Regions from separate parts of the Clostridium sp. LY3-2 genome, predicted to be linked through region 3. Evidence: predicted binding sites of a transcription regulator. Region 3 holds the regulator's gene; each other region holds the start of a gene.
The links. Region 3 encodes LexA, which represses DNA repair genes until DNA is damaged. Its sites were predicted from a motif close to CNAACANNTGTTNG; they were not measured.
Positions count from the first base shown of each region.

Region 1: M4I33_RS04935 (DNA repair exonuclease) is a predicted target of LexA. The motif match lies at 4,672-4,685, and genes of this name have one in related genera.
Region 2: M4I33_RS02970 (DNA polymerase IV) is a predicted target of LexA. The motif match lies at 4,290-4,303, and genes of this name have one in related genera.

Region 1 covers NZ_JAMDLQ010000015.1:44,589-51,283, reverse strand. Annotated here, with positions in the region: gene M4I33_RS04965 (alkaline phosphatase family protein) at 1-726, shown strand, start outside; gene M4I33_RS04960 (nitronate monooxygenase family protein) at 760-1,827, opposite strand; tRNA gene M4I33_RS04955 (tRNA-Trp) at 1,969-2,044, shown strand; gene M4I33_RS04950 (hypothetical protein) at 2,328-2,903, shown strand; gene M4I33_RS04945 (alpha/beta-type small acid-soluble spore protein) at 3,030-3,194, shown strand; gene M4I33_RS04940 (hypothetical protein) at 3,594-4,370, opposite strand; gene M4I33_RS04935 (DNA repair exonuclease) at 4,703-5,833, shown strand; gene M4I33_RS04930 (AAA family ATPase) at 5,823-6,695, shown strand, end outside.
Region 2 covers NZ_JAMDLQ010000012.1:41,881-48,575, reverse strand. Annotated here, with positions in the region: gene M4I33_RS02985 (DEAD/DEAH box helicase) at 1-2,241, shown strand, start outside; gene M4I33_RS02980 (sodium-dependent transporter) at 2,506-4,053, shown strand; gene M4I33_RS02975 (MetS family NSS transporter small subunit) at 4,072-4,203, shown strand; gene M4I33_RS02970 (DNA polymerase IV) at 4,344-5,594, shown strand; gene M4I33_RS02965 (hypothetical protein) at 5,608-5,868, shown strand; gene M4I33_RS02960 (MIP/aquaporin family protein) at 6,094-6,695, shown strand, end outside.
Region 3 covers NZ_JAMDLQ010000041.1:16,902-23,596, reverse strand. Annotated here, with positions in the region: gene miaA (tRNA (adenosine(37)-N6)-dimethylallyltransferase MiaA) at 1-368, shown strand, start outside; gene hfq (RNA chaperone Hfq) at 413-655, shown strand; gene M4I33_RS12935 (methionine gamma-lyase family protein) at 714-2,006, shown strand; gene lexA (transcriptional repressor LexA) at 2,026-2,631, opposite strand; gene M4I33_RS12925 (hypothetical protein) at 2,777-3,205, shown strand; gene M4I33_RS12920 (hypothetical protein) at 3,281-3,805, shown strand; gene M4I33_RS12915 (tyrosine recombinase XerC) at 3,821-4,816, opposite strand; gene M4I33_RS12910 (hypothetical protein) at 5,234-5,419, opposite strand; gene M4I33_RS12905 (hypothetical protein) at 5,433-6,695, opposite strand, start outside.

The DNA of each region.
Region 1 (6,695 bases), on a different contig from region 3:
AGTTTAAATGTTAAATCAAATGCATATCAACCAAACTATATAAACGATAGTACTTATAGTAAGTATATGTTTAGATACGCTAAGCTAAATAGTTATAAAAATTATGATGAATTATTTAAAATGTTAGAAACGGATTTAAGAAAAGATGATGAAAAGGAATATTATTATGTTTATATTCCAAACATAGATTCAATAGGGCACAAATACGGACCTAAATCCTTAGAGTTTAAATCGGAAATAAATAAATTATTTAAAGAGTTTGATAAATTCTTTATAAATATAAAAGATTTAAATCTAATAGATATAATAATTTCAGCAGACCACGGACAAATAGAAGCTGATTTATCAAAAATGATTTATTTAGATAAAGAAGTTAAAAATATAGAAAGATTTTTAAAGAAAAATAAAAAAGGAGATATCTATTCGCCTTGTGGGTACGTAAGAGATTTATTTTTACATGTAAAAGAGGATAAATTAGAAGACCTTAAAGATATACTTAGTAAAAAGCTAAAAGATAGAGCATTAGTTTTTACTATAGATGAATTATCAGGGCTAGGTGTATTTCCGTATATAAGCGATAGGTTTTATGATAGAGTAGGAAATTTAATTATTATTCCTCTAGATAATAACACGGTTTGGATGTATGAAAGCTTTAATCAAAAAGGAGTTCATGGTGGTTTAAGTAAAAGTGAAATGGAAATACCATTTTTATATTATAGTAAATAAAAAAATCAGTAGGAGGCTTCCTACTGATTTTTTCTAAGCTTTTTTTAATTCTGATTCAAGTTCAAGCATTAAATCTTTAACAGAAACTATTTCTTTTATTTTGTATGCATTTTCACCACAGAAGATAAGTCCATTATCTAAATCACCTTTAACTGAATTAATTAAAGCTTGAGTTATGCAATAAGGAGTATCAGCTGGGTTACAAGGTGTTAAGCAGTTATAACACTTTTGAACTTTGATATTTCCAAGGTTAGTTTTATCTACGAATTTATTTAAAATTGCACGGCCTGGCATTCCGACAGGACTTTTCACTAAGCCAATATCATTCTTTTTAGACTCTACGTAAGCATTTTTAAATTCTATAGAAGCATCACATTCGTGGGTAGCTACAAATCTTGTAGCCATTTGAACTCCGCTAGCCCCTAAAGATAGGTATTTAGATATATCGTATCCGCTGTAAACTCCACCAGCTACAACAACAGGTATCTCTTTGTTGTATTTTGCTTCATATTCTTTTACGTGATTAACTATATCAACTACAGTTTGATCAAAGTTTTCAATATGATTAATTAAGTCATCCTTTTTAAAACCTAAGTGTCCGCCGGCTTTAGGCCCTTCTACTACTACTAAATCAGGTGCAACATCATCGTGTTTATCCCAAAGTTTTAATATAACCTTGCAAGCTTTTAATGAAGATACTATAGGAGCGATTTTTACGTCGCTTCCTTTACAAAGCTTAGGTAATTGAGTTGGCATACCTGCACCAGATATTATTAAATCAACTTTTGCATCGATTGCTGTTTTTACGTATTCTGCGTAGTTTTTAGTAGCAACCATTATATTTGCACCGATTATGCCGTTGTTACATTTTTCTTTTGCTATTTTTATATGTTCTTTTAAAGCTCTTAAGTTAGCTTCTAAAGGATTTATTTCAAAGTCATTTTCTTTATAACCAATTTGTGCTGAAGAAATTATTCCTATCCCGCCTGCATTAGTAACAGCAGAGGCAAGTGATGATAAAGAAACTCCAACGCCCATACCTCCTTGTATTATAGGAAGTTTTGCGATTAGGTTTCCAATTTTTAAAGGTTTGAATTCCATTTTAAAACACCTCATTTATTTTGAAATTTAAATATTTTGATTATCAAAATATATTTTTAATTATAATCTAAAAAGAGAAATTAAACAACAAAAAGTTATTATTGACAGGCTAAAAATATTATGTTAAACTAACAGAGTCTTAGGGGTATGGCTCAATTGGTAGAGTAGTGGTCTCCAAAACCATTGGTTGTGGGTTCAAGTCCTACTGCCCCTGCCAAAAGCACTTAACGTTTGTTAAGTGCTTTTTTTATCGTTAAATGACGAAAAAAGTAGAAATTTGAATGTGTTAATAATTTGTTTAAATTTTTTTTATTAACATTGATTAAAAAATTAAAAAAATATGTATAAAATAAGTACGAATTATATATAAATAGCTTTTAAAAGTCTAAAAAGTAAAAAAATAATATAAAAAGTTAAAATTATATTAAAAAATATGTTATAATCTGAAATATAGAGAGCGGTAGGAGGAATAATATGTATAGAAAAAATATAAAAAAATTGTGTTAATCACAATTTTAGTTATAGCTGTTTCTATAGGGTTTACGACATTATATTTCGGATCAACAAAAACAGAAGCAGAGGGGAACGTTTCTAATGAAAGTTCACAAAGTAAAACGGATGATGTTAATGATGTAGTAAAGACGATAGTAGAAATGAATTATCAGCCTTTAACATCTATGGTAAAAGAAAACACTGAAAAAGGTTATCTTGTAATAGATGCAGATAAAGATACTATAACATGCAACCTTCACAGAATACTTGAAACTGCAAAAAATTTAAAAATCAAAATAACTTTTTTAAATAATGATGGTGTTTTTAATGAAGGAACATCTTTTTTCGAGTTAGTGGAAAAAGATGGACATACTGTATTACCACAATATATAGAAATTGAAGATATTTTAAATCAAAATAACGTTAAAATAATAAGAAATAAAAATGATATTGAAAGTATTGATAAAGAAGATGCTGCATTTATAATTAATAGCGATAATATCAAAACAGATTTTGTAAAGCAATTATCAGATGAAGTAAAAAATTTAGAAGGCAAAGGATATCATTTTAAAGCTTTTGTTTAATAGAAATAGATTCTTTATATTCCATAAATTACTACGTATTCAATTTATCTTATGAGAGATAATAAGAGTGTAAAGTAAATCAAAAGATTTACTTTAACAAAACCAATCGCAAAGGAGATGGACATTATGTCAAAGAACAAAGTTTTAGCAAACTTCAAAAACGAAGTAGCATCTGAACTAGGAGTACCATTCAAAGAGTACAACGGAGATTTAAGTTCTAAACAATGTGGATCTGTAGGTGGCGAAATGGTTAAAAGAATGGTAGAAAAATATGAGGATTCTCTAAAGTAGTTTGTAAGCATATATCGTTAGATATGTTTGTAAGCTGACTCGAAAGAGTTTTAGGGGAGAAATAAAGGGAAATTAGCTTTTATCTAAGCAATTAACCCGATATTTTTACTACCTACAAATTCAAGGGAGGTGCTAAGAAGAAATGTATATTTCATCTTAGCACTTTTCTTTTGCATTAAAGTTAGTTTAATAAGAATTTTAGTTTTTTAGGTATAAGGAGTATGTAAAATATTTTTTATTTTTATTTTTAGTAGGGTATGTGTTGTATTTAATTGTGTGTACAAGATAAAAATATACTACTAAAATGAAATTTACATTCTTTAAATATATAAAGTATAAGAAAACTATTATTAAGTAATGTATTAAAGCTTGTACCTAAATATAAAAATAATAGAAAACTTAAATGATTAAGCATTTTAAAATACTAGAAAAGGTGAAATTTTCGCGATGAATATTTTGGAATACGCAACTAAACCAACTAAAATATCTATCATAATATTTTGTGGCAATCCCTTTAAATGCTTTAAGCCAAGCCTTATGCGATAGATAGACATGATTTAACTCACTATAAACTTGTCTTTTTAACTCAGAAGTAATTTCAAATTTTGTTTTTTTATTAATATTAGTAGCGATAGTTTTAGAATAAACATCAGTTCCAATTAGACTATCTTCTAAATGAAACGGAAATTTTTCTTTGAAATTATTTCTAGCTAAATGAATATTAAATTTATTATCTAATAGAATCTTTCCAAAAATATTATGAGTTAATGATTTCGTACAACATATTAAATGTTTTTTTCTAGTGGGGCTATAAATTTTAGTTCCCTTTCTATTTTCTTTTATCCAATAAGTTTTTATTCCAATATTTATACCTGAATTATCTATTTTATTTTCTTTATTGATTTTTCTAAGTATCTTATGTCTCCAATAAAAGGCAGTCTTTATATTTATTTTAAGAAGGTTTGAACATAATCTGATAGAATAGCCTTTATTAAATAATTCTATATAAGAAGACCAAATTTCATCTGATTTCTTAGAATAATAGCTAACGGATTCATATCTTTTAGAAAAGGTTTTAAGGCAATCTTTACAAAAAAATCTTCTTTTATTTTTATAGAATCCATGTTTTCTAAAATTATTTGAATTGCAATGAGGACAATGGGTAATTTCATTCATAACATCACCTCCATATTAGGATTATTGACCTTATAAAATTAATTATTCAAAAAATTATAAAATAAAGATTGTCTACACAATTTTGTAAAACACAATGTTTTAAATAGTTAATAAGTTTATGATTAAATTGGATTTATTAAAGATGATATAAATAGTATAAAAGCATGTATACACAATATTATGGAACACACAGTTGAGTATTTTAAAAGAGGTTAAAAAATACATATAGAGGATCATGAAAGGCCAAAAATTATCAATTAGTAAGTAATAGGAGATTTACATAAAAAAATATGGTAAACTGAGAACGGGAGTTCGTTAAGGAGGAGTTTGATATGAAAAAAATTAAAATATTACATTCAGCAGATATACATTTTGATACTCCTTTTAAAGATTTTGATTTAAAGAGTGCAGAAAATAATAAAAGAGAGTTAAAAGAAGTATTTACAAGAATTATTAACATAGCTAATGAAAGAGATGTTGATATATTACTTTTAAGTGGGGATATATTTGATAATTATACTGTAAAAAAAGATACATTAACATTTATAAAAGAAGAAATAGAAAGATTAAAGCGAGCAAGAGTTTTTATAAGTCCTGGTAATCACGATCCATATAACTTTAAATCTTTTTATAAATTAGTAGACTGGCCTAAAAACACATACATATTTAAAGAAAAGCTTGAAAAGGTAGTATTAGAAGATTTGAAGGTATGTGTATTTGGTGAGGCCTTTAATGAGAATTATGTGCATGAATCTATGCTAAAAGATTTAAATGTAGATGAAAATTACATTAATATTGGTGTTATTCATAGTGAAATTACTAAAGGAAACACTACAAATGAATATAATCCTATTTCTTTAGATGATATAGAAAAAAGTAATTTAGATTATTTAGCATTAGGACATAGGCATAAATATGTTGGGGTTTTAAAAGAGGGGAAGACTAGCTATGCTTATAGTGGGTGTCCTCAGGGAAGAGGTTTTGATGAACTTGATGAAAAAGGAGTACTCTTATTAAATATAAGGAAAAACTTCGTAGAACATGAGTTTATTAAAACATGTATAAGAGAATATAAATCAGTTGATATAGATATAACTGGAGTTAAAAATTACATCCAACTTAAAAATAGGATTAAAGAAGAACTTGAAGGGTTTAACACAAAGATAGATATATTTAAGATAAATTTAGTTGGAGAAATAGATTCTGATTTTAATATAGATGAAAACATATTAAAAGAAAGATTAAAAGATAAATTTTATTTTCTTAAAATAAAGGATAAAACAAAAGTCTCATTAAATTTAGACTCTTTAGGAAGTGAAAATTCTATAAAAGGTATTTTTGTAAAAAAACTTAAAGAATCAATGGAAGAAGCAGATGAGAATGAATTAGAGGTTATAAATTTAGCTTTAAAACTTGGACTTTCAAGTCTTACAGAAGAAGAGGTGAATTTAGATGATTATTAAAAAAGCCATAATAAATAATTTTGGAAAAATAAAAGATAAAGAAATAGATTTAAAAGATGGGCTTAATATAATTTATGGTGAAAATGAGAAGGGAAAAAGTACTATAGAAAACTTTATAAAAGCTTGGCTTTTCGGATTTTCAAATGTACGTGGAAATAAAAATAATCTAAGAAAAAAATATATGCCTTTTACGGGAGAAAAAATGAGAGGTGAACTTATAGTTTCTTTTGAAGGAAGAGAGTATATCATAAAAAGAAGCTTTGGAAACACCAAAAAAGATGATGAATCAATAATACTCGATAGTTTAACTGGGGAAGAAATAAAAGAGATAAATAAAGATGCACCTGGAGAGTATTTTTTAGAGATAAACGGAAATACCTTTTCAAAAACACTTTTTATACCGCAGCTTGGAGTGCAAGTTTCAAAAGATAAGGACGAGCAAATAATAGAAAAGATTATAGAGCTTTTCGGGTGCGGCGAAGGGGAAGTATCTGTAGATAAAGCTATAGATAAACTTAAAGAAAATAGAAAAAGTATAACAACTACAAGAAAGTCAGGTAGGCTTGATATACTTAAAAATAGATATAACTATGTAATAGAAGAGAGATATGAAAGCTACAATATAGCAGAAGAAAATTTAGAAAATGAAGAAATGCTTCAAAAAGAAAAAGAAAAGAAAGAATTATTAAAAGAAGATATAAAAAAATTAGACCTTTATAAAAAGCATAACAAAAAGATGCAGCTTCAAAAAGAGTATAAAGAGATAAGCACTTATCTTAAAAGAAGCGAAAATTTAAAAAGAGAAGAAGAAGAGCTTAATAGAGATTTAGTTAAAGGAAATGGTTCTATTACTATTTCTTTT
Region 2 (6,695 bases), on a different contig from region 3:
GTTAGAGATGAAAGTGAAGATTTTAATTATACTTTAGATATAAGACCTTTCTCGTATCAAAAAGAAATATTAGAAAAATTAGAAGTAGAAAGAGAAATCTTTAATAGGCATAGAAATCTTTTAGTAGCAGCTACAGGTGTTGGTAAAACTGTAATATCAGCGTTTGATTACAAAAACTTTTGCAAAAAGAATAATTTTTCTAACAAAAATACATTACTATTTGTAGCACATAGAGAAGAAATATTAAAGCAAAGTAGAGATACTTTTAGGGCAATATTAAAAGATAGAAATTTTGGAGATTTAGTTGTAGGTAAATACAAAGGAGAAAATTTAGATCATTTATTTATATCTATTCAAAGCTTAAATAGCAAAGAATTAATAGATATAACATCAGAGGATAAATACGATTTTATTATTGTAGATGAGTTTCATCATGCACTTGCACCTTCATATAGAAAATTACTAGAATATTATAAGCCTAAAGTATTATTAGGGCTTACTGCAACGCCTGAGAGGGCAGATGGTAAAAGTGTTTTCAGTTATTTTGAAGATAGAATTTCTGCAGAGATAAGATTACCAGAAGCAATAGATAGAAAATTATTATGTCCTTTTCAATATTTTGCAGTTACAGATGATATAGATTTATCTAGATTAAAATGGAAAAGAAAAGGATACGATTTATCAGAACTTAATAAAGTTTATACAGGAAATGATTTAAGGGTAGACCAAATCATAAGAAGTTTAAATGAATATGTTACTGATTTAGAGGATGTTAAAGGATTAGGTTTTTGCGTTAGCGTTGAACATGCAAAATATATGGCAGAAAGCTTTAAAAGAAGAGGAATAAAATCTATAGCTGTAACTGGAGAGAGCTTGGATTATGAGAGAAAAGATGCAAAAAGATTATTAGTAAGTGGCGAAATAAAATTTATATTTGCAGTAGATATTTATAATGAAGGGGTTGATATTCCTGAAATTAATACTGTGATGTTTTTAAGACCTACGGAAAGTTTAACTGTATTTTTACAACAGCTTGGAAGAGGGCTTAGACTTTCAGATGATAAGGAATGTTTGACTGTTTTAGACTTTGTAGGACAAGCTAATAAAAACTATAATTTTGAAGAGAAGTTTAGAGCTTTAATAGGAAAAACTAATAAGCCGGTAAAAGAATATATTGAAAATGGATTTTTAACTTTGCCTAGAGGTTCATATATTAAGCTAGAAAAGAGAGCAAAAGAATATATTTTAGAAAATATAAAAAGTTTAACTAATAATAAAAGAAATTTAATTTCTAAAATAAAGAATTTTAAAAGTGATACAGATTTAGAACTTAATTTTTATAATTTTATATCTTACTATAACCTATCTTTGATAGATTTTTATGGTAAATCAGGTGATAGGAGTTTTAGTAGATTATTAGTTGATGCAGGTGAGAAAGAAGATTTTAATGAAAATTTAGAAAAAGATATGACTAAAAAGCTTAAAAACTTATTTAGTATTAATTCAAGAAGGTTTATTGATTTTATTTTAAAATTAATTAATGGAAGAGTAGAATTTAATAATATGAGCAGTGAAGATATCTTAATGGCATATATGTTTTATTACACAATGTTTGATGCGAGCCCCGAAAAATTAGGATATACAGATTTAAAAGATGGTATAAATGATTTATTAAAAAACACAAATATGATAAATGAAGTTAAAGAAATATTAGAATTTAACTATAATAATATTTCATTTATAGATAAAAAAGTAGATTTAGGATTTGAATGTCCTTTAGACTTACATTGCGTGTATAGTAGAAATCAAATTATGGCCGCCTTAGGATATTATAATGAAAATAAGCCAAGTTTTAGAGAAGGGGTAAAGTATTTTAAAGATAAAAAATTAGATGCGTTTTTTATAACATTAAATAAAAGCGATAAAGAATTTTCACCATCTACCCTTTATGAAGACTATGCAATAAATGATAAGTTATTCCATTGGCAGAGTCAAAGCACTACTTCTGTAGAAAGTAATACAGGACAAAGATATATTAACCATAAAAAATTAAATAGTAAGATATTATTATTTGTAAGAGAAAATAGTAAAAAAGATGGTATTACAGAAAGTTTTATGTATTTAGGAACTTGTGAATACAGAAGTCACAAAGGTAATAAACCGATAAGTTTTATATTTGAACTTAATGAAGAAATACCAGCTAATATTATAAATAAAGCAAATAAAAGTATTATTATATAGTGAAAATAGCACTAACAGATTTGTTAGTGCTATTTTTTATAGCTTGATTAATTTGAGTTAAAAGAGGTATTTGGTAAAAAAAGTATACGAATGGCGAACAAATTTGGAATTTGTGTACAAGTACAAAAGAAACAATTGAAATTTATCAAAAATAATATAATATTATAAATAATATATTTACATATAGAGAAATAAATTATTAAATTATCAACAAAAAGAAAATAAAAGTGATAGGTTGATAATTTTAAAAAGGGGGGCAAGCTAATGGAAGAAAACAGAGAACAATGGGGATCAAAGATTGGATTTATACTTGCAGCTATAGGTTCAGCTGTTGGACTAGGGAATATTTGGAGATTTCCTTATGTTGCATATGAAAATGGTGGAGGGGCTTTTTTAATACCATATTTCTTTGCAATATTTACAGCAGGTATACCGTTATTAATCCTTGAATATTCTATGGGGCATAAGTACAAAGGATCTACACCACTTGCAATAGCAAGAGCATCTAAAAAGTGGGAATGGCTTGGGTGGTGGCCAACTATAACATCAGCAATTATAGTAGCGTATTATTCAGTAATCATAAGTTGGGCTATGAATTATTTTGTACTTAGTTTTAAAAAGGGCTGGGGAAGTGATGCAAATTCATTTTTCAATGGTGACTTCCTTAATTTAAGTGAATCACCGTTTCAAATAGGAGGAGTAGTTTGGTATGTACTCCTTGGAGTGGCAGTTATTTGGGTTATCAACTGGGTAGTTTGTTATAAGGGTATTAAAAAGGGAATAGAGAAAGTAAATAAGATTTTATTACCAACTTTGGTTTTAATAATGATAATTATAGCAGTTAGAGCTGTAACTTTAGAGGGGGCTATGGCTGGACTTAATACATTATTTACTCCAGATTGGGAGATGGTAACTAAGCCTGATGTTTGGATAGCAGCGTATGGACAAGTTTTTTATTCATTAAGTATAGCTATTGGAATTATGATGACTTATTCAAGTTACCTTCCTAAAAAAACTGATATAAATAATAGTGCGTTTGTAACAGCTTTTGCAAACTGTGGATTTGAGTTTTTATCAGCTATAGCTGTTTTTGCTATATTGGGGTTTATGGCAACAGCACAAGGAGTACAAGTTTCAGAAGTTGTATCAAGTGGAATTGGATTAGCATTTGTAGCTTTTCCACAGATATTTAGTACTATGGGAACTGTAGGAAACTTCCTTGGACCGTTATTCTTCTTATGTTTAATATTTGCAGGAATAACTTCGTCAGTATCATTAACAGAAGCGGTTTCAGCACCTTTTAATGATAAGTTTGGTTGGAGCAGAAAAAAGGTAGTTACAGCTATGTGTTTAATTGGGGCAACACTTAGCTCGCTATTTGCAACAGGAGCAGGTTTATATATTTTAGATATAGTTGATCAATTTATAAATAGCTATGGAATAGTTGTAGTGGGACTATTTGAAGTTATATTGATTGGTTGGATTTTGAAACCTGATGAATTAAGAGAGCACGCAAATTCTATCTCTCACTTTAAGATAGGGAAATGGTGGGATGTAGCTATTAAGTTCATCACACCAGCTCTTTTAATCTATATGATAGTTCAAAATGTATTAAAAGAAATCAATGCACCATACGGAGGGTATGAAGTAAGTCAGCTTTTAGCTTATGGATGGAGCGTAATAGGGTTTGGGATTATTGTAGCACTCGTTATAACTAAAAAGCCTTGGAAGGCTAATAAAGTTAGTGATGAGCAGGTTAAAGAGGATGATTTAGAAGAGGAATTAAATAATAATTTAGAATTAGATGTTTAAAAAAGGGGGCTTTTTTATATGACAAAAGTAGCGATAGCTTTCTTTTTGATAGGTGCAACAGTCTTGTGGGGAGGCTTAGCTGTATCTTTGACAATGCTTATAAAAAGCGAAAAGAAAGCTAGTTTAGAAGAAGCTAAAAATAATAAATAAAATAATATTTTAATTAAGACTTATGTTTAAAATTTTAAAAACATAAGTCTTAATTTTTTTCTATCCAAAAACTTACTATTTACAAAAGAACGTATGTTCGGTATTATTTTAATATAAATATTTTTAGAAGGTGCGGTAAAATGGATGATAAAATAATTTTTCATGTAGATGTTAATTCAGCTTATTTATCTTGGATAGCAGTTCATAGACTTCAGTTTGGAGAAGATAATATTGATATTAGAACTATTCCTTCAATAATCGGAGGAAATATAAAGGAGCGTCACGGTATAGTTTTAGCAAAGTCTATCCCTGCTAAAAAATATAATATTCAAACAGGGGAGCCTGTTGTAAAAGCTTTAGGAAGATGTAAAGACCTTAAAGTGTATCCGCCAGATTATAAAATTTTTATGAGATGTAGTGATGCTATGTATGAGCTTTTACGAGAGTATTCTCCGCTTATTCAAAGATATTCAGTAGATGAAGTTTTTATGGATATGAGCCATTTAAAAGATAATTATATGGATAAAGCTATAGAGATAAAAGATAGGATTGAAAAAGAGCTAGGCTTTACAGTAAATATAGGTATAAGCACAAATAAACTTTTAGCAAAAATGGCTAGTGATTTTAAGAAAAAGAATTCGATTCATACTCTATTTCAAGAAGAAATAAAAGATAAGATGTGGCCATTACCTATAAGGGACTTATTTATGGTAGGAATTAGAACTGAAAAAAAGCTAAAAAAGCTTAATATTCAAACTATAGGTGACTTAGCGCATTACAACTTTGATATTTTAAATCATATGTTTAAAAGCTATGCAAAAGTTATATATAACTATGCAAATGGTATTGAAAATTCAAAGGTTAGGGATAAAAATTATCTTGAAGTTAAGGGTATTGGAAATTCAACTACAGTCCCTTTTGATATTTTTAAGAGGGAAGATGCTTTAAAGGTGTTATTATCTTTAGTTGAAACAGCTTCTATGAGGCTTAGAAAAAATGAAACTATGTGCACTTTAGTTCACGTTTCTATAAAAACTAATGTATTTATAAGGTATTCGCACCAAGTAACTTTAAATTCACCAACAGATTCTACAGAAGAATTGTTTAAAGAGATAACAAAGGCTTTTGATGAGGTTTGGAAAGGTGAAGGGATAAGGCACTTAGGAGTAAGGTTTTCTAAGCTTTGTTCTAATGAATTTTATCAAAAGAATTTATTTGATGATGACAAAAAAGATAAAAGAAGAGCACTTGATAAAACTATTGATGAAATTAGATTTAGATATGGTAATAAATCAGTTTTTAGATCTACTTTTATCAATTCAGAAATTAAACCCCTTAGTGGAGGAGTTTTAGAAGAAGAGGATTATATGATGATGGGAAGTATTTTATAGGAGTTGATTAATTATGAAAGTTTCTAAAGTAATTCAAGTTATTGCTTGGTTTGATGAAAAAGGTAAGATTAGACCAGTTAAATTTAGATATGAAGATGAGGGAGAACTTAGGGTAGTTGTTATAGATGAGATTTTAAATAGGGAATTTAAAAAGCTTGGAGGCAATCCAACTTGGACATTTACATGCACATCAACTATTAATGATGTTAAATCTATATATGATATAAAATACGATCCTTTATCTAACAGATGGGTCTTGTTTTTTAAAAATTAAACAAAAAATAAAAAATAGATTGATTTTAAGGACGAGCGTGATATAATAATACTGTAAATGTTTTCAAATTATAAGATTCATAAAATTTTCTTTAATTTATGTGGAAGAGAAGGAGAGTTTAGCATAGATGACAGAGATGTTTTCTTTGCGGGCTCTCTTTTTATTTTTGCCTATTTTAATTTTAATTAATATAGAAAAAAAGCATTATTATAGGAGGAAATGAACATGGTCAATTTTTTAGCAGAGATGATAGGAACAATGATCCTTATCTATTTAGGGGATGGAGTTGTTGCTAACGTAGTTTTGAAAAAAACTAAAGGACATAATTCAGGGTGGATGGTTATTTCATCTGGTTGGGCATTTGCAGTTGCAATACCAGCATTTATATTTGGAGCAACTAGCGGAGCTCACTTTAATCCAGCTTTAACAATAGCTTTAGCTGCAATAGGTGATTTCTCTTGGAGTCAAGTTCCTATGTATATTACAGCTCAGATGATAGGGGCATTCCTTGGAGCAGTCTTAGTATTTCTTCAATATTACAATCATTTTGAAGAAACAGATGATAAAGATGGGAAGCTTGGAGTATTCTGTACAGGTCCAGCACTAAGAAATAGTAAATTTAATTTTATAAGTGAGTTCTTCGGAACATTTTTATTAGTGTTTGGTATTTTAGGGATTGGAAATGTAGAAATGGCAAATGGTTTAAACACACTTGCAGTAGGGCTTTTAATTTGGGCTATAGGTTTAAGCTCTGGGGGTACAACAGGGTATGCAATTAACCCTGCTAGAGACTTAGCGCCAAGAATAGCACATGCTATTTTACCTGT
Region 3 (6,695 bases):
GTGACTATAACGTACATTACTTTGTTTTAGATATGAATAGGGATGAATTATATAATAGAATAAATCATCGTGTAGATATTATGATGTCAAATGGTTTACTTAATGAGTGTATCCTACTAAAGTCAAATGGATTAAATTTAAACAATCAATCTATTCAAGGAATAGGTTATAAAGAAATATTTACTTACCTTGAAAAAAAAATATCTCTAGATGATGCAGTTGAACTTATTAAAAAAGGAAGTAGAAATTATGCTAAAAGGCAACTAACATGGTTTAGAAGAGATCCAAGGGCAATATTTTTAAATAAAGATATGCTAACTTTAGATCAAATAGAAAATAAAATTATTAATGACATTAAATCTATTTAGAGTTATAATTATAAATAAACAGGATTTTGTGGAGGTGCTAGTAGATGAACAATCAACATAATAATTTACAAGACATATTCTTAAATGGGGCTAGAAAAAATAAAATACCAGTTGAAGTGTATTTAACAAATGGTTATAAATTAAAAGGGTTTGTAAAGGGATTTGATAACTTTACCGTTGTGTTAGATTGTGATGGCAATCAAATGTTAGTATATAAACATGCGGTAACAACAATAACACCTGCAAAACCAATCTTATTCGTTGATAATAATTTAAATAATGAATAAATTATGTAGGCACTTATATGGGTGCCTATTTATTTTTAATAATATCTAGGAGGAATATATGCTAAAAAATACAGAAGAATTAATAATATCTAAATATGGAATTACTAAAGATGCATTTCATATTTTTAGAAGAGCTTTAGAAGAGGTTAGTGATGACTTAAATAGATATGATGAAATAAAAGAGTATAATCAACTTAAAGTTCTAGCTGCATTTCAAGAAGAAAGGATAAGTGATTCTCACTTTACTAACTCAACTGGATATGCATACGATGATATGGGGAGAGAAGGATTAGATAGAGTCTATGCTCGTGTATTCAATACTGAAGCCGCAATTGTTAGACCTCACTTTGTTAACGGAACTCATGCTATAGGAACGGCTCTGTTTGGTAATTTAAGGCCTGAAGATACGCTTTTAGCTATTTCAGGTAGACCATATGATACTTTACATGGAGTAATAGGACTAAATGGATTAAAAGGGACTGGTTCTTTAAAAGATTATGGTATTAAATATGATGAGGTTGATTTAATTGATGATGAACACCTTGATTTTGAAAATATAGAAAAGAAAATTAAAAGTAATGATTCAATCAAGATGGTTCATATACAAAGAAGTACAGGTTATAGTACTAGAAAAGCCTTACAATTAACCGAAATAAAAGAAGCAATTGACCTTGTAAAATCTTTAAATAGTTCAATTATAGTGTTTGTTGACAACTGCTATGGTGAATTTGTAGATATATATGAACCAACTGATTTTGGAGCAGATCTTATGGCTGGTTCTTTAATAAAAAATATAGGCGGTGGAATTTCGCCAACTGGTGGTTATATAGTAGGTAAAAAAGAATATGTAGAAAACGCTGCATACAGATTAACTGTTCCTGGTATAGGTGGTGAATGTGGTGCAATGCTTGATACTATGCGTACCTTATTTCAAGGATTCTTTTTAGCTCCTAATGTTACTATCGAAGCCTTAAAAGGGGCACATTTATTATCAAAAGTAATGGAGCTTTCAGGTTTTTCTTGTAAACCTAGTTCAAGAGAAAAAAGAAGTGATATAGTTCAAACAATCACTTTTGGTGATAAGGATGTACTTATCGAATTTATAAGAGGGATCCAAGAGGCCGCTCCAATTGATTCATATGTAACATGTATACCTACACCAATGCCAGGATATGAAGATGAAGTAATTATGGCAGCTGGAGCTTTTATTCAAGGATCATCGATTGAATTGTCTGCTGATGCACCTATTAGAGAACCATATATTGCATACATTCAAGGTGGACTAACGTTCGATCATGCAAAAATAGGTGCATTAATTGCTTTAAATAAAGTCATTAATGCAAAAAAATAGAGTTCTTATGAACTCTATTTTAATATGCTCTATAAATTCCAACTAACTTACCAACAACCGAACAATCAGTTATAATTATAGGTTCCATTGTATCATTCTCTGGCTGTAATCTAATATGATCTTTTTCTTTAAAAAATCTTTTAATTGTAGCTTCTTCATCAATTAAGGCAACAACTATATCACCATTTTGGGCTGAATTAACCCTTTCAATAATTGCTAAGTCCCCGTCATGAACACCAGCATTTATCATACTATGTCCCCAAACTTTAAGCATAAATAACTCATTGTCATGTTTAATATAGTCTAAAGGAATACTAAATGTATCTTCTATATTTTCAGTTGCTAATACAGGCATACCAGCTGTTATACGACCTATTATAGGGATATTTATCATTTCTTTTTTACCTTGCGATAATTCAACAATTTCTAATGCTCTAGGCTTTGTAGGATCTCTTTTTATCAATCCTTTTTTCTCTAGTCTTTTTAAATGCCCGTGTACCGTAGAAGTTGACTTTAAAGATACAGCTTCGCATATTTCTCTAACTGATGGTGGATAGCCCTTATTTTCAGTATAAACTTTAAGAAATTCGTATATTTGGCTTTGCTTATCATTTCCATCTAGCATATATTGCACCTCACATTCTAATAATAGTATTATAGCATACGTATTTTTATATATCAAACTAATGTTCTTAGCACATATGTTCTTATAGTTTGATATATGTATTTTTTTTTGGTATAATTAGTTTTATTATTCAAGAGGTGATAAAATGAATAGAAAATTTAACGAAGACGATTATTGCGATATCTATGAAAATAAAATTTGTGATAATTGCGGAAAATGTTTAGAAGACTTAGGAATAGACATTCGTGCTATAAAAATCGAAGATATAGCAAAAGATATTGAGGAAAATAAAATTCTTGAAGAAGAGTGGAAAGATATGATTTTCAAGGCTCAAAATATCGATCCATCTTTAGATGAAGAAGATATAAAAAAAGCTTTAAAAGAAGCTTATTCATCACTAAATGTTTCAAACCAAGCTCTAGATGACGATAAAAATGATGAATATGTAGATGCTTTTGATAAAATAGAGTACTTAGATGACTACAATATAAATGAAGAAAATGGAGATTTGGAAGAATTAACAGAAGAAATTTTTCCAGGAGTACGACGCATTATTAAAAAGAACAGAGAATAATTATTCTCTGTTCTTTTTGAATATTAATCTGTAAATAAGTAATACTATTATTGAATGAAAAAGGAGAGTGATAGTATGAAAAATAAATTAATAATAACTCTAATAGCCACTGCAACTATTCTTGGGTTTGCAGGATGTGGAGCAAAAGAAATGGTTGATGATACAAAAAACAAGGTTGAGAATGCAACTGAAAGAGCTACAGATGATATCAAAAATACAACAGAAAACATTAAAAATGATTTTAGTGATGAAATGCTAAATTTAAAACTAGACGATTTCATAAAAAAAGTAGAGGATAAGGGGTATAATGTAGAAAATTTAAAAGAATCTACTGATAAGAACTATAATTTCAATGGGAAATTAGATAAACTTAAGATAAATAATGAAGAAATAATAATTTTCGAATATCCAGATAAAGAATCTTTAGATAAAGAGGTAGATAAAATATCAAACAATAGTTATTTAGCAGATGGAGGGAAAATAGATACAAATAATCCTCCTCAAATATTTAGAAGTGGAAAGTTATTATTCATATATAATGGAAAAAATCAAGAAATAACTAATCTTTTAACTGATATACTTGGAGCAAAAATAAAATAAAAGAATTAACTTCTTTTATTTTATTTTTGCTAAAGGATTTGATTTAACTGCAGCTCTTAAAGTTTCATCATCTACATGAGTGTAAATTTGTGTTGTTGATATATTTTCATGACCTAAAATACTTTGTAATGATCTTATATCAACTTCACCATATTTATACATTAACGTTGCAGCTGTATGCCTTAGTTTATGAGGAGTATATTTTTCATCTTTAAGTCCCGCATTTTTGGTAGCTTTTTTTACCATTATTTCTACAGTTCTTTTATTAATAGGTGTACCCCTGTTAGAAATAAATAAATAGTTCTTATTTTCTAAAGTACACTTAGAAGAGTCTCTAACCTTTAGATATTCTTCTAACGCCTTTAAACATGCTTCATTTAAATAAACAGTCCTTTCTTTATTACCTTTTCCTATTATAGTTAATATATCTCCTGAAATCTTATCTAATCTAATACCACAAAGTTCAGATAATCTCATGCCACAATTTAAAAAGAAGGTAATAATGCAATAATCTCTCTTATAATTTTTATTGCTTTTATCTAACGAATTCAAAAGTTGAATACTTTCATTCAAGTCTAAGTAAATAGGGTGACGCTTATTTATTTTAGGTGATTCCAATTCTAAAGTTGGATTCTCATCAATAACTTTTGCTTTGTTTTGAAGAAATTTAAAAAAAGATTTTAATGTAGCGACTTTTCTAGCTCTTGCGTATGAACTATTTTTCCTAAATTTTTCTAAAAAACTCATAAAAGCATATAATTCAGATAACTTTATCTCTTTTATAAAATCATCATTTACATCAGATATCTCAATTTCTGAGAAATCAACAGAATTATCTTTAACAGAGTTTCTATATAATTTTAAAAATCTGAAAAACATAACCAGATCAACTCTATAAGCTGCTATAGTATTTTCGGATTTCCCTTTAATAGTTTCAAGATAATTTAAAAAATCTATAACTAGCTTAGGTAAATCATCATTTTTTCTTAATTCCGAAAAGTCATAAATCATAATCGAAAAACCTCCTTTAAAATACCTTTTATTTCGCTAAATGGTTATTTAGCGAAATAATTATAACTAATTATATCATATAATCGATTATCTTTCTATTTTTATATATCTTTTTGATAATTTGAATTTCAGTTATATGAAGGTTTAAGATTTATAATAACTTTTAATTATACTTTTCTACGTAATAATAATTTTCAAATTTTCTATTACGTCTAAACGTGCGAACACAAGTTCCGACAACTTAACTTTAAAGAGGATGCAATTTGAAATAATTTAAAGATTAAAACATCAATTTTCTTATAAATTTCAAGTTTATCTAAATTTTATCTTTATAATTTGGTTATTAAGTGCTATTTTTAAAGTCTTAGAACATACGTTCGAGTTGACCCCAAATAGCACTTAATAAAAAAAGAAACACTAACGTGTTTCTTTAATCCAATTTATTATATCATTTTTTATATATTCAGATTTAGAAAATCCATTCTTGAATATCCTTATTTGTTTATACAATTCCCCATTCATATTAAAATCAAGAATATCTATTCTATCTCCGTTATATTCCTTAATTTCTCTGGTTCCTTTCAAAGAAACTCTTATTTTCATTAGAATCACTTTCCTATCTATTTAAAAATTTATCCCAAAAACTTCTCTTTTTATTTTTTTTCTTTTTATTTTCCCATGTAAAATCTCTGAATTTTTCTTGGACTATTTTAGACTGCTCTTTTAATCTAGATTTTCTTCTTTCTAATTCAAATTCATCTAGTTTTATTTTATCTGAATTATTACAAATTAGTATATCAATTTCTAGTGATAATTTCAACGCATAAATATTTTTATTATTCATATTAAATGCTTCATTTAACATTTTCCTATATTTTTCTATTTCTGAATAAAAAATAATATAATCATTTTCATCTTTTTCTTTTATTTTTTCTAGACTGCTTAATATAGTTTTGTAATTAGATTCAATTAAAGTAGTAAGTTTAGTTGAAATATTATAAGTTATTATGTCTTTATCTATTATAATCCCATATATTTGATTCATAGTCTCAATAGTAGAAATAAATGAATTACATTTTCTAAATGAGATTTTTATAAAATCACCATTTATATTATTAGCTGTATTTTCTAGTATACCATTCGAAAGTTCTAGAAATTTATTTGTTATGGATTCAGATTGATCGCTTGTGTTAGAAATTACTATATCTTTTATTATCGTTTCCTCTATTGCATCTATACCCTTATTATTTTGACTTTCATTACTTGGGATATTAATGTCATTTGAGTTCTTAAAATCTATTTTCTTGATGTCATTTATTTTTTTTATAGTATTACCAATAAAATTATCAAGCAATTCTACTTTGAATTTGTCTAATCCTATTTTTATCTTATTTTTTAATTCAAACTCTAAAATAACAACTATATTATTTAAGGCTTCTATATTTTCGTGACAAATATCAAAACAGTATTCTAAAACAGTTATGCATAGTTCTAGTTGAGATACTATAAATTTCAGTTTGCTCTTGCAATCGTATTTTGTAGCTTTAAATTGATCGAACAACTTCTCCATTCTAATTACCACTAATCTACTACTTTTAAACGATAAATATCTTCTTATCTCTATTATGTTAACAAGATCTCCATATACAATATTTGAAGTTTCAAGCATTGCAATTAGTGAAATTGATTTTTGGATAAAATTCTCTATCCCCTCCTCATTAAAGTTTCTTTGTAACTCATATAGCATCTCTTTGCTCTTTAAAATTGAATCTTTAGTTGAATTTCTTTTAGCTAAATTAATGAGAATAGGAATTTGGTCTATAGTTGTTTCCATTATAACCTTTTGAGAATTTTTTATCGAACTAAGTATACTTTTATA